3 regions of the Sphingobium sp. L-44 genome follow, and region 2 is predicted to be linked to each of the others. Evidence: predicted binding sites of a transcription regulator. Region 2 holds the regulator's gene; each other region holds the start of a gene.
The links. Region 2 encodes LexA, which represses DNA repair genes until DNA is damaged. Its sites were predicted from a motif close to GTTCCNCNCTTGTTCT; they were not measured.

Region 1: the regulator LexA is predicted to act here: its motif matches at 1,751-1,766, upstream of AC13EK_RS09040 (ribonucleoside-diphosphate reductase subunit alpha).
Region 3: the regulator LexA is predicted to act here: its motif matches at 2,712-2,727, upstream of AC13EK_RS04065 (ImuA family protein).

The regions. Positions count from the first base shown of each region.
Region 1 covers NZ_JBSXOQ010000080.1:17,614-21,716, forward strand. Annotated here, with positions in the region: gene AC13EK_RS09030 (fumarate hydratase) at 1-408, opposite strand, end outside; gene AC13EK_RS09035 (glutathione S-transferase family protein) at 510-1,166, opposite strand; gene AC13EK_RS09040 (ribonucleoside-diphosphate reductase subunit alpha) at 1,785-3,671, shown strand; gene AC13EK_RS09045 (endonuclease domain-containing protein) at 3,733-4,101, shown strand.
Region 2 covers NZ_JBSXOQ010000032.1:28,496-32,598, forward strand. Annotated here, with positions in the region: gene AC13EK_RS02170 (ComEC/Rec2 family competence protein) at 1-1,580, shown strand, start outside; gene lexA (transcriptional repressor LexA) at 1,571-2,248, opposite strand; gene AC13EK_RS02180 (molybdopterin molybdotransferase MoeA) at 2,353-3,537, opposite strand; gene moaC (cyclic pyranopterin monophosphate synthase MoaC) at 3,537-4,019, opposite strand; gene trpC (indole-3-glycerol phosphate synthase TrpC) at 4,016-4,103, opposite strand, start outside.
Region 3 covers NZ_JBSXOQ010000048.1:6,801-10,903, reverse strand. Annotated here, with positions in the region: gene AC13EK_RS04075 (error-prone DNA polymerase) at 1-499, opposite strand, end outside; gene AC13EK_RS04070 (DUF6504 family protein) at 496-2,037, opposite strand; gene AC13EK_RS04065 (ImuA family protein) at 1,961-2,689, opposite strand; gene AC13EK_RS04060 (SOS response-associated peptidase family protein) at 2,819-3,478, shown strand; gene AC13EK_RS04055 (SOS response-associated peptidase) at 3,641-4,103, shown strand, end outside.

The DNA of each region.
Region 1 (4,103 bases), on a different contig from region 2:
TTCCACGTTGAGCACGCAGGGCGTGTTGTCCTTGGTGTTCTGGCGGCTGAAAGCGGGATCCTTCAGGATCGACGCGCGCAGGCGGTTCTCGGGGTTCAGATATGCGCGGCGCACGCCCTCGTCGATCACCTCCTGCATCGACCGGCTGTTATCGTCCAGCCGACACTCCATGCCCCACTTCACGAACACGTTGACGATGCCGGTGTCCTGGCAGATCGGGCGGTGGCCTTCGGCGCACATGCGGCTGTTGGTCAGGATCTGGGCGATGGCGTCCTTCGCCGCCGGATTGGCTTCGGCTTCATAGGCCTTACCCAGTGCCCGGATATAATCCATCGGGTGATAGTAGGAAATGAACTGGAGTGCGTCGGCGACGCTCTCGATGAGGTCGGCGGTCTTGATGACGGTCATCTACCCTGGTCCCTATTCTTGCGGCCCGCCTCTGCACGGCAGGTCCCTGCAAGGCGGGGCTATAGGCCTTTGAGACGATGAGTCCAGAAGAGGGTTGCGGTTCAGGACGCAAGCGGCCCGTCGGCAAAGGGAAAATTCTGCCACCAGGGCTGCATCTCGCGCAGCACGCGGGCAAAGCTGGGCCGCGCCTCCAGCCGGTTCAGATAGGCGCCCAGCACCGGATGGCCGGCGCGCAGCGGCACGATCCTGTCGGCATAATAAAGCGAGGGCGCCGCCGCGCAGTCGGCCAGCGACAGATGATCGCCCGCCGCCCAGCTCCGCCCGGCCAGCCGATCCTCCAGCAATGCATAGATGCTGCGCAGCGCCGCCACATTGGCCGCCACGCCATGGGGATCGCGCGCCTCCTCGGGGCGCAACCGGTCGGCGACCAGCGCCTGCATCGGCCCCATCACATAATTGTCGAACAACCGGTCCATCAGCCGCACCTCGATCGCCGCGTCGCCATCGACCGGGATGGGGCGGAAGGTGCCGGGTTCGTGCCGGCCCAGATATTCGACGATGATGCTCGCCTCCGCGATCGTCGCGCCGCGCACCGGGTCGTGCAGCACGGGGAATTTGCCGAGCGGCCAGAGTGCCTGCCATTCGGCCAGTGCCGCCGCGTCCTCCAGGATGCGCGGGGTGAAGGGCGTGCCATTTTCATGAAAGGCGATCAGCACCTTCCAGCAATAGGAGGAGAGGGGATGGTAATAGAGGATCATGCCTGCCTCCCGATCATCGGAGCCGTCCGGATTCGCCAGCCTTCCCATCATCATAGCGTATCGCGCGGTGATATGCAGGGGGACGATAGAGGCAGCGATTCAACAGATTGTGGTCGTGTTCGTGCCTCTGCCCCCATGTCATGATTTTGTCGCCAATCGCGCGACGCGCGCATTTGCGTGGCAAGGCAAATTTATTTTTTAATTTCATAGGCCCCCCTTGTCTTTTCCAAGGCCCTTGGAAGTCCGCGCGTCGCTGCGCTATGGGGTGGCGTGTCAGCGACGAAACGAATCCAGGCGTCGATGAACCGAGTCCCCGAACTGTCATTTACCCTCTTGCGTGTCGGCGGGGCTGTGGCACTATCTGTGGTATCGGGACCAAGGGGGTCACCCAATAGATTGTGATTGCATTGTCGGACCTGCTTCCGGCGATATGGGGCTTTTGTCCTTGCGATCGGATCGGTTGACCCCATTTCTGTCCCGGCCCGATCGGGTTCATGCTATGATGCCTGGGTGCGCCCCGGCATCGCTGGACCGAATCGAACGGAACAGGAACAATCGGGGGCTCGCATGGACTTTCGAGATAGTGAACAAGGTGGAAACGGCGACGTGGCGACGGTAATGGACGAGCGTATCGAGGATCTGGTGGACAAGGCCGAGCCCAAGGCTGCCAAGGGCAAGGCGACCGAGTCCGCGTCGTCCAAGATTCATGAGCGTCGCTTTCATGTCGTGACGGATTCGTCGCGCGATGCGCTGCTGACCGAATTCGGCAAGGATACGCTGAACGATCGCTATCTGCTGCCCGGCGAAAGCTATCAGGATCTGTTCGCGCGCGTCGCGGCCGCCTATTCGGACGATGCCGACCATGCCCAGCGCGTCTATGACTATATCTCCAAGCTCTGGTTCATGCCCGCCACCCCCGTTCTGTCGAACGGCGGCACCGGTCGGGGTCTTCCGATCAGCTGCTATCTGAACAGCGTCGACGACAGCCTGGAAGGCATCGTCAACACCTGGAACGAGAATGTCTGGCTGGCCTCGCGCGGCGGCGGCATCGGCACCTATTGGGGCAGCGTGCGCGGCATCGGTGAGCCGGTTGGCCTCAATGGCAAGACCAGCGGCATCATCCCCTTCGTCCGCGTGATGGATTCGCTGACCTTGGCGATCAGCCAGGGCTCGCTGCGTCGCGGCTCGGCCGCCTGCTATCTCGACGTCTCCCACCCGGAGATCGAGGAGTTCCTGGAAATCCGCAAGACGAGCGGTGACTTCAACCGCAAGGCGCTCAACCTGCATCATGGCGTGCTGCTGACCGACGAGTTCATGGAAGCGGTGCGCGACGGCAGTGATTTCAACCTGCGCAGCCCCAAGGACCAGTCGGTGCGCGGCACCGTCAATGCCCGTGCGCTGTTCCAGAAGCTGGTCGAGGTCCGCCTCGCCACCGGCGAACCCTATATCGTCTTCTCCGACACGGTGAACCGGATGATGCCCAAGCATCACCGCGACCTGGGACTCAAGGTCTCGACGTCGAACCTCTGTTCGGAAATCACTCTGCCGACGGGTCGCGACCATCTCGGCCAGGATCGCACGGCGGTCTGCTGCCTCTCCTCGATGAACCTGGAAACCTGGGATCAGTGGAAGGATCATCCGACCTTCGCGGAAGACATTATGCGCTTCCTCGACAATGTGCTGCAGGACTATATCGACCGCGCCCCGCCGGAAATGGCCCGCGCCAAATATAGCGCCAGCCGCGAACGCTCGGTCGGCCTGGGCGTCATGGGCTTCCACAGCTTCCTGCAGGCACGCGGCATCCCGTTCGAAGGCGCCATGGCCAAGTCGTGGAACCTGCGCATCTTCAAGCATATCAATGCCAAGGTGAACGAGGCGTCGATGATGCTGGCGCAGGAACGCGGGCCGTGCCCCGACGCCGCCGACCAGGGCGTGATGGAGCGCTTCTCCTGCAAGATGGCGATCGCGCCGACCGCGTCGATCTCGATCATCTGTGGCGGCACCTCGGCCTGTATCGAGCCGATCCCGGCGAACATCTACACCCACAAGACGCTCTCGGGCAGCTTTGCGGTGAAGAATCCCTATCTGGAAAAGCTGCTGGTCGAAAAGGCCAAGGATTCGAGCGCCGTATGGAACTCGATCCTGGAACGTGGCGGCAGCGTCCAGCATCTCGACTTCCTGACTCAGGAAGAAAAGGATGTGTACAAGACCAGCTTCGAGATCGACCAGCGCTGGCTGCTCGAACTGGCCGCCGATCGCACGCCCTATATCGACCAGGCGCAGTCGCTGAACCTGTTCATCCCGGCCGACGTCGAGAAGTGGGATCTGCTGATGCTCCACTTCCGCGCCTGGGAGCTGGGCATCAAGTCGCTCTATTATCTGCGCTCCAAGTCGGTGCAGCGCGCCGGCTTCGCCGGTGGCGTGGAAGCGGACAACACGATCGACGCCCCCAAGTTCGAGATCGGCGAGACCACCGACTATGACGAGTGCCTCGCCTGTCAGTGATCAGATTCCCTCTCCCTGTGGGAGAGGGAGGGAGCCGCGCAGCGGCGGAAGGGTGAGGGCGATGCGCAATTACCGCGATCTGCCTTCAGGGGCCGTGGATCGGGCCCGCATTCTCCGCCGTAACGCCACGGAGGCTGAAAAACGTCTCTGGCGTGCTTTGCGTGAACAGCTTCCGACCGTGAAATTCCGCCGCCAGGTGCCCCATGGTGCCTATGTCGCGGATTTCCTCTGTTTTTCTGGCAAGCTGGTCGTCGAGGTCGATGGCGCAAGTCATGCGGAGAGCGCTGAGCAAGATGCTGTCCGAACCCGTTATTTCGAGACCCAGGGCTATCAGATCCTGCGTTTCTGGAACCATGAAGTCATGGAAAATACCGAAGGCGTCGTAGCGGTCATCGCGGCGCGCCTCTCGCCCTCACCCTCCCACGCCTGACG
Region 2 (4,103 bases):
GCGTGCCGGGGGCGTTCGATTTCGCGCGGCGCGCCTATTTCCAGGGGATCGGGGCGACCGGGCGGGCGCTGGCGCCGGTCGAAATGGTGGAGCAGGCGCGCGAGGGGGCGACGCTGCGGGCGCGGCTGTTCGATCATATCAGCGGACAGGTGGCAGGCGCACCGGCGGGGATTGCGGTGGCGCTGGCGACCGGCGACCAGGGCGCGATTGCCGAAGCGGATGCGGAGGCGATGCGGCGCAGTGGCCTTGCCCATCTTCTCTCGATCAGCGGCCTGCATGTGACGGCGCTGATCGGGGCGGTGATATTCCTGCTGTTGCGCTTGCTGGCGCTGATTCCGCGCGCGGCGCTGGACTGGCCGCTGATGCTGATCGCGGCGGCGGGGGGCGCGCTGGCGGGGATCGGCTATACGCTGCTGACGGGCGCGGAGGTGCCGACGGTGCGATCCTGCATCGCGGCCCTGCTGGTGCTGGGCGGGCTGGCGCTGGGGCGCGAGGCGATCACATTGCGGCTGGTCGCGACCGGGGCGCTGGTGGTGCTGGTCTTCTGGCCAGAGGCGCTGATCGGCCCGAGCTTCCAGATGAGCTTTGCCGCCGTGGTCGCGCTGGTGGCGTTGGGCGAGCATCGGCGGTTCAAGGCGTTCGCGATGGCGCGGGACGAGCCTTGGCTGCGCAAGGCCGGGCGGACGGTGGCGGCGATGCTGATGACCGGCCTTGCCATCGAACTGGTGCTGGCACCGATCGCCCTTTTCCATTTTCACAAGGCAGGTTTGCTGGGCGCGGTGGCCAATCTGGTCGCGATCCCGCTCACCACCTTCGTCATCATGCCGCTGGAGGCGCTGGCGCTGCTCTTCGACCTCGTCGGGCTGGGCGCGCCGTTCTGGTGGCTGACCGGCAAGGCGATCGCGCTGTTGCTGGCGGTGGCGCATGGCGTGGCGGCGAGCCCGATGGCGGTGATGCTGGCGCCGGCGGTGCCGGGCGGGCTGTTCGCGATCATTGTGGTGGGAGGCCTTTGGTGCCTGCTGTGGCGCAGTCGCTGGCGCTGGCTGGGGTTGGGGCCAATCGCAATCGGCCTGGCCGGCATCGCGCTGCTGGCGCCGCCCGATATCGTGGTGACGGGCGATGGGCGGCATGTCGCGGTGCGGACACCGACGGGGACGATGGCGCTGCTGCGCGAGGGGGCGGGAGACTATGTGCGCGACGTGCTGAGCGAGAGCGCGGGCTATGACGGGACGCTGGAGGCGATCGCGAAGATGAAGCAGGCGCGCTGCTCGACTGATCTATGTGCGGTGACGTTGCCACGGGACGGGCGCGACTGGCATTTGCTGGTGACGCGCAACGCGATGCTGGTCGACCGGCCGATATTGGAGCGGGATTGCGCGGCGGCCGATATCGTCATCAGCGACCGGGGCCTGCCCTGGTGGTGCCGGCCGTGCTGGATGAAGATCGACCGCCGGCTGCTGTCGCGCACCGGCGGCCTGTCGATTGGCCTTGAAAGCGGCAAAGTTCACACCGTCCATCGGCCCGGAGACGCGCATCCGTGGATCGTGCGCCGCCGGCCCCGAACAGCCGGTCAGTTGTAGCGGCGCAGCAGGCCGGCGAGCTTGCCCTGGATGCGGACCTGACGCGGATCGTAGATTTGCGGTTCATAGGCGGCATTGGCGGGATCGAGCCGAACCCGGCTGCCTTCGCGGCGGAAATATTTGAGCGTCGCTTCGGCGTCATCGATCAGGGCGACGACGATCTGGCCTTCGCGCGCGACATCGGTGCGCTGGATCAGCGCGAAGTCGCCGTCGAGAATGCCGGCCTCCATCATCGAGTCCCCCGACACTTCGAGCGCATAATGATCGCCCGAGCCGAGCAAGGCGGCGGGGACGGAGAGCATGGTGTGGCTTTCCATCGCCTCGATCGGGACGCCGGCGGCGATGCGGCCGTGCAGCGGGATTTCGATCACGTCATTGGCGGCGGTCGGCAACAGCACGGCGGGCGCCGATACCTTGGGCGTCGGAATGGCCGGCGCGGGCGCGCGGTGCATCGCGTCGGGCAGCTTGAGCACTTCGAGCGCGCGGGCGCGGTTGGGCAGGCGGCGGATGAAGCCGCGTTCCTCCAGCGCATTGATCAGCCGGTGGATGCCGGATTTGGAGCGCAGGTCGAGCGCGTCCTTCATCTCCTCGAACGAAGGGGACACGCCGCCTTCTTCCAGCCGGGTCTGAATGAAGCTCAGCAATTCCTGCTGCTTGGGCGTCAACATCGGCGGTCCTCCATGGAACGAATGAAGAACGCATAGGAAACGGAAAGGGGCAAGTCAAGCGCGTTAAGCCATGCGCCGCTTTTGCCGGTCAGGCGGCCAGATAGTCAGGCAGTGAGCGGGATGATGTCGACCATGTCGCCGGCAATGGCGGGGGCTGAACCGGCCGGGCGGCGGATCAGACAGTCGGCCAGCGCCATGGCGGCGGTGGCGGCGCTGTCCTGCGCGGTGACGGAAACAATACCGTCGGCGGCGCGATAGGCGCGCAGATAATCGTCGCGTTCCGCCGTCGCGCCGAGTGGGGCGGCAAGGCGGGCCTGCACGACCGGCGGCAGCGGCGCGCGTGATCCGGCGAGATGGCGGACCAGCGGGCAGAGGAAGAGGGTGCCGGTGACGAAGGCGGAGACCGGATTGCCCGGCAGGCCGATGAAGGTGGCGTTGCCGAGGCGCCCGGCCATCAGCGGTTTGCCCGGCCGCATCGCGATCTTGTAGAAATCGAGCGTGCCGCCAGCAGCCGCAAAGGCGGGGAGGACATAGTCATGGTCGCCGACCGAGGCGCCGCCGGTCGAGACGATGATGTCGGCCTGGGCCGCCTGTTCCAGCGCCTGCGTCATGGCGGCGAGATCGTCGGGCACGATGCCGAGGTCGATCACGTCGCAGGGCAGGGCGGCGAGCAGGGCAGCGAGCATCGGCGCGTTGGACGAGGGGAGATACCCAGGCGGCGTCGGCGCGCCGGGGGCAACCAGTTCATTGCCGGTCGAGAGCAGGGCGACACGCGGGCGGGTGCCGACGGGTAGGCTGCCATGGCCGCCAAGGACGGCAAGCGCGATCTGGCCCGGCGTGAGGCGGCTGCCGGCGTTGACCAGCAGCGTGCCGGCGCGGAAGTCGGAGCCGAGTGGCCGGACATGCCTGCCGGGCGACAGGGTGCCGTCATGCGCGGTCAGTTTGTCGCCGTTGCGCGTGGCATTTTCCTGGATCAGGATCGCATCGGCGCCGGCCGGCAAGGGCGCGCCGGTGAAGATGCGGCAGGCCTGGCCCGGTTGCAGGGCCGGGATATCGGAGTCGCCCGCGCTGCTGGTGGCGACCAGCTGCCACGGCCCGGCGCCTTCGGATGCGCGCACGGCATAGCCGTCCATCGCTGAGAGATCGGCCCAGGGCTGGTCGCGGAGTGCGCTGATGTCGGTGGCGAGCCAGCGGCCGGCACAAGCGGCGACGGACACAAGTTCGGCCGGCAACGGATCGGCAAGGGCAAGGAGCCGCGCCTGCGCGTCCGCGACCGGCATCAGGCTCATCAGCCGGCATGCTCCGGCGCGGTCCAGTCGCCCGACTTGCCGCCGCGCTTGGCGAGCAGGCGAACATCGCCGATTATCATGCCCTTATCGAGCGCCTTGGCCATGTCATAGACGGTGAGCAAGGCGGCAGTCGCGGCGGTCAGCGCCTCCATCTCCACCCCGGTCTGGCCGGCGGTGCGCGCGGTCGCGGTGACGGTGACGCCATCGTCGTGCAGGGCAAAGTCGATGGTGACGGCGCTCAGCGGGATCGGATGGCAGAGCGGGATCAGTTCGGCGGTGCGCTTGGCCGCCATGATGCCGGCGACACGGGCGACGGCCAGCACATCCCCCTTCTTGACGAGGCCGGCGGCGATCGCCTGCGCGGCGTCGGCCGCCATGGTGATGCGGCCGGCGGCCACCGCCTCGCGCGCGGTCACGGCCTTGGCCGAGACATCGACCATGCAGGCGGCGCCATCCTCGTCCAGATGGGTGAGGCCGGTCATGCGCCGGTCAGCAGGTTGCGGGTCGCCGCTTCGACATCGGCCTGGCGCATCAGGGTTTCGCCGACTAGGAAGCAGCGCACGCCA
Region 3 (4,103 bases), on a different contig from region 2:
GGGCGAGATAGGCGCGGGAGCCGAAGATGGCAGCAAGCCGGTCGAGCGCCTCCTCGCACGCCGCATCGGCGCGGTCGGGCACCAATATGCCGATCATTCCTTCCCCCCAGTCCGCCACGTCCGACCAGTCGAGATGGCAGCTGCCCTTGCCGCCACGGGCCTTGCCGATGCTCAAAAGCCGGCAGAGCCGCGAATAGGCCTCGCGGTCCGTGGGATAGACGAGCAGAGAGGCGCCGCAGACAAGGTCCAGCCGGCAGCCGATGATCGCCCGGCAGCCTATGACCTTCTGCGCGTCCCAGGCTCGCACGGCACCAGCCAGACTGTTGCGATCGGTGATGCCAAGGGCTGGCAGGCCCAGCAGCGCGGCGGCCGAGAACAGCTCTTCAGGGCTGGAGGCGCCGCGCAGGAAGGAGAAATGGCTGGTGACCTGCAGCTCGACATAGCGGGCGCCCTCAAGATCGTCCTCGAGATCATGGTCGTGATCATTCTCGGACATCATGCAAAGGCACCATGGATGAACCAGCGCATCGGGCCGGTCGACGCCTGCTCACCATCCCCCATGCGGAACAGCCAGTATCGCGCGCCGCTCACCGTCTCGACCTGGAAATAATCCCGCACGGCATAGGGTGTGTCTGCCTCATGGCCGCCCTCACGCCACCATTCGCCATGCAGGCGCTCTGGCCCATCGGCCTGGGCGATCCGATGGCGCCGCCCCCGCCAGACGAACATGGCAGGCGGATGATCGGGCAGCATCGCCATCACGTCGACAGGCTCTGGCGGGACCAGCATGCGGGCAGGCCGGGGAAGATCATCGGCCCAGCCAGCGCCGCCGGCCGATGACAGCGGCGCGACATGCCCGACTTCGCGTTCGGGCATGCTGCTTGCGCGCGGCGCCGAGCGATAGAGGCTGCGCGCGCCAAAGCGATTGGCGAGCGCATCGACGATCGCGGCGAGATCCGGGCCGCGCTCTTCACCGGCAAGGACGCTCCCGACCTGGGCGGCCGCCATGGGCTGGGTGAGCGACGCGACCAGTGCCATGGCCTCGATCCCCATGCCCGGATCAATCGTCTCGATCTTCTGGGAGAGCAGCTTTGCCAAATGACGCACATCGCGCGAGGGGGAAGCAGTCCCGACCCGCACGGCCTGCCTGGCGCCATCGACCCGCTCGAAATGAAGATCGAGCCGGCGCGCGCCTGTCCCCGCGCGCAGCAGGAGGCGGGCAAGATCGGCGCAGAGGTCGGCGATGACCTGGGCGATGGCATCGGCAGTGCCGATCGGTTCGAGCAGGCTGCGCCGGACGCGCGGCAAGCTGGCGCGATAGATCGGATCGATGGGTTCGGGCACCTGGCCCAAGGCCTGGTCGAGGCGCTTGTAGAGCTGGCGGCCGAATCGCTTGGCGAGCGGCGCACGCGGCGCGGCGATCAGCTGCTCGATGCGCTCGAACCCCATGCGGCGCAGTTCGCTCGCGACGCCCGGCTCGATGCGCAGCGCGGTGACCGGCATGATCGAGAGCGCGGCGCGCGTGGCGCCGGGCTCGATGATGTTCGGCCGTCCTGATGGTACAAACCGTGCCACCGCATGGGCGCAACCGGGCGTGTCGGCGACCGCGACCTGGCAGGCGAGGCCCGAGCCACTGACCCGGCGCATCATGTCCTTGAGGAGTGGCACTTCGCCCTCGAAGAGATGGGCGCAGCCGGTAATGTCGATCCACAGGCCATCAGGTGGATCGGGCGCGACGATCGGAGAATAGCGCTTTCCCGCCCACAGAGCGAGCCGGCGCAGGCCCTCAAGGTCGCCCTCGGGATCGGCATCCACCACGTCCAGCTCCGGCGCCAGCGACCGGGCACGCGTTACCGTCATGCCGCCGGCTATGCCAAGCCGGCGCGCCTCCTCGTCCACGGCCGCGATCAGGCGGCGGCCATGGTCGACATGGGCGGTGACGAGGGGCGGTGCGCCGCCTTCAGGCGGCCTGCCGGCTTTGCGACGGATACGATCCGTCGACCAGCGCGGCAGGAACAGCGAGACAACCCGTCTCATCGCTTCCCTCTACGGTCCAGATTTGGGGTTCGGTGCCGCGCGCGCGCTCAAGCGCCAGCGACCAGCGCGGACGCGCGAGACCGGGAAAGCCCAGCGCCGGGCTGGGCACGGCCCGCACCCGCCAGCGGGTCAGCGCGGCGCTGCCCTCGGCCTGGCTTTCAGGGGGCATGGCGCGGCGAAAGACCATGGCCAGCACGCCCGATTGTTCGGCTGCCAGCTGCAGCCGGCGCGAGGCGGTGAGGGACATTTTCCTCAGTTCCCCGACGACGCCGCCAAGGCCGGGGTGACGCAGGCATTCCTCCATCGCGATGAGGACATTGGTGTCATTGCCCGCTTCCACGAAGATGACCCGATCGGGGTGGAGCCCGGCGAGATGCAGGGCCGGCGAAAACAGGTCGCGCCAGTGGAGGCACCAGATGATCTGGCCCTGCGACCGCGCGAGAATGCCGGCCAGGAAAATGGTGGCGGCTGCATCGTCGGCAAGGTCCGGACTTCCGGCCACCTCATGAAGGGCCCCGGTCGCTATGCCGCCGCCCGGCAGATGATCGTCAATGGCGTCGATGCCGAAGGGAAGCACTGGATGCCGACCGCCCACGGCTTCCACCTGCGCGATACGCGCACGCAGCTCGTCGAGGATGGCGGTTTTTGACATGGAGGCAGGGACTCGAAAATATGTTCCCCATTTGTTCGCCCCAATCCTGCGCCGGAGTCAATGGCATTTCGTTCTTCATATGTTCCATGTTAAGGAGATGGCTTCGAGTCCCGGCAAGGAGGTCCCATCATGTCACGGCTGCATTGCGCGCGGGCGAGCATCGCCGAGATCGCGGCGCACTTCGGGGTCAATCCCTTGCCGTCGGTCGCGGTACCTGAGGAGACGGTGGAAGGGCTGCCGGGGCTGGTCGTCTTCGAGAAAGGCGGCCGGCGCCTGTTGCGGTCCATGACATGGGGTTTTCCGCGCCTGACCAAGGATATGCGCGCGCGCGGCGAAGAAGCGGGGCGGATCGGCTTGGTCGCTGATCTCACCAACCCAATGTGGGAGGAGATGGTGGTCGATCCGCGCTATCGCTGCCTCATCGTGCTCACCCATTTTGCCAATCCCGATGGCGTGCCCGGTGCCAAAACCCGGACCTGGTTTTCGGTGAAGCGTCAGCCGATCATTGCCTGGGCCGGCTTCTGCCGCAATCTGCTGAGCGAGGGGCCGGTCTATGCCGGCATGACGATGGAGGCCAATGCCGCGATCCCGCCGACCAATGACCGAATGCCGGTGCTGCTCGACCCCCATGACTATGACGCCTGGCTGCATGGCGGCATCCAGGATGTGATCCGGTTTCAGTTCCGGCCACCTTTTGCAGCCGAGCGAATGAAAGTGCAGCAAACCGAGGATAGCTGGCGCAGCAAGGCGCCGCCGCCCGGGACACAGGCGCAGGCGCTCTTGCTATAAACCAGGGCGAGAAATTTGCCGGCTGTCAGGGCAGATATGCCGCTTCCCAGTCTTTGGCGGCGTGATAGGATGAAGCTGGAATCACCAGCTGCTCCAGCCGCTCAGTTGAAAAGGAGGTCAGCCATCTGCAATCTCTACACCGAGCGCCTGAGCGCTGCTGAGGTGGCCGCCCATTTTGGCGTGGCAAACCCGGTCATGTCCAATGCCGGAGACGAAGTCTATCCCGGCACGCCGGGCCTCGTGGTCCGGGAGGAAGCTGGGCAGCGCATCATGCAGTCCATGACCTGGGGTTTCCCGTTGCGCTTGAAGGGCATGTCGCCGACGGCAAAGCCCAAACCCGTCAACAATATCGCCGATCTCACCAAGCCGATGTGGAAAGGGCTGGCGGCCAAGCCGCAATGGCGCTGCCTCATCCCGCTGACGGCATTTGCCGAAGCGGAAGGGCAAAAGGGCGCCAAGACCCGGACCTGGTTCAATGTGAGGGGGCAGCCTATCTTTGCATGGGCGGGGCTTTGGCGCATGAGCGACGAATGGGGGCCGGTCTATTCGGGCGTCATGACCGATTGCAACGAAGCCATCCGGCCTGTGCATGATCGCATGCCGGTGCTTCTCATGCCGGATGAAT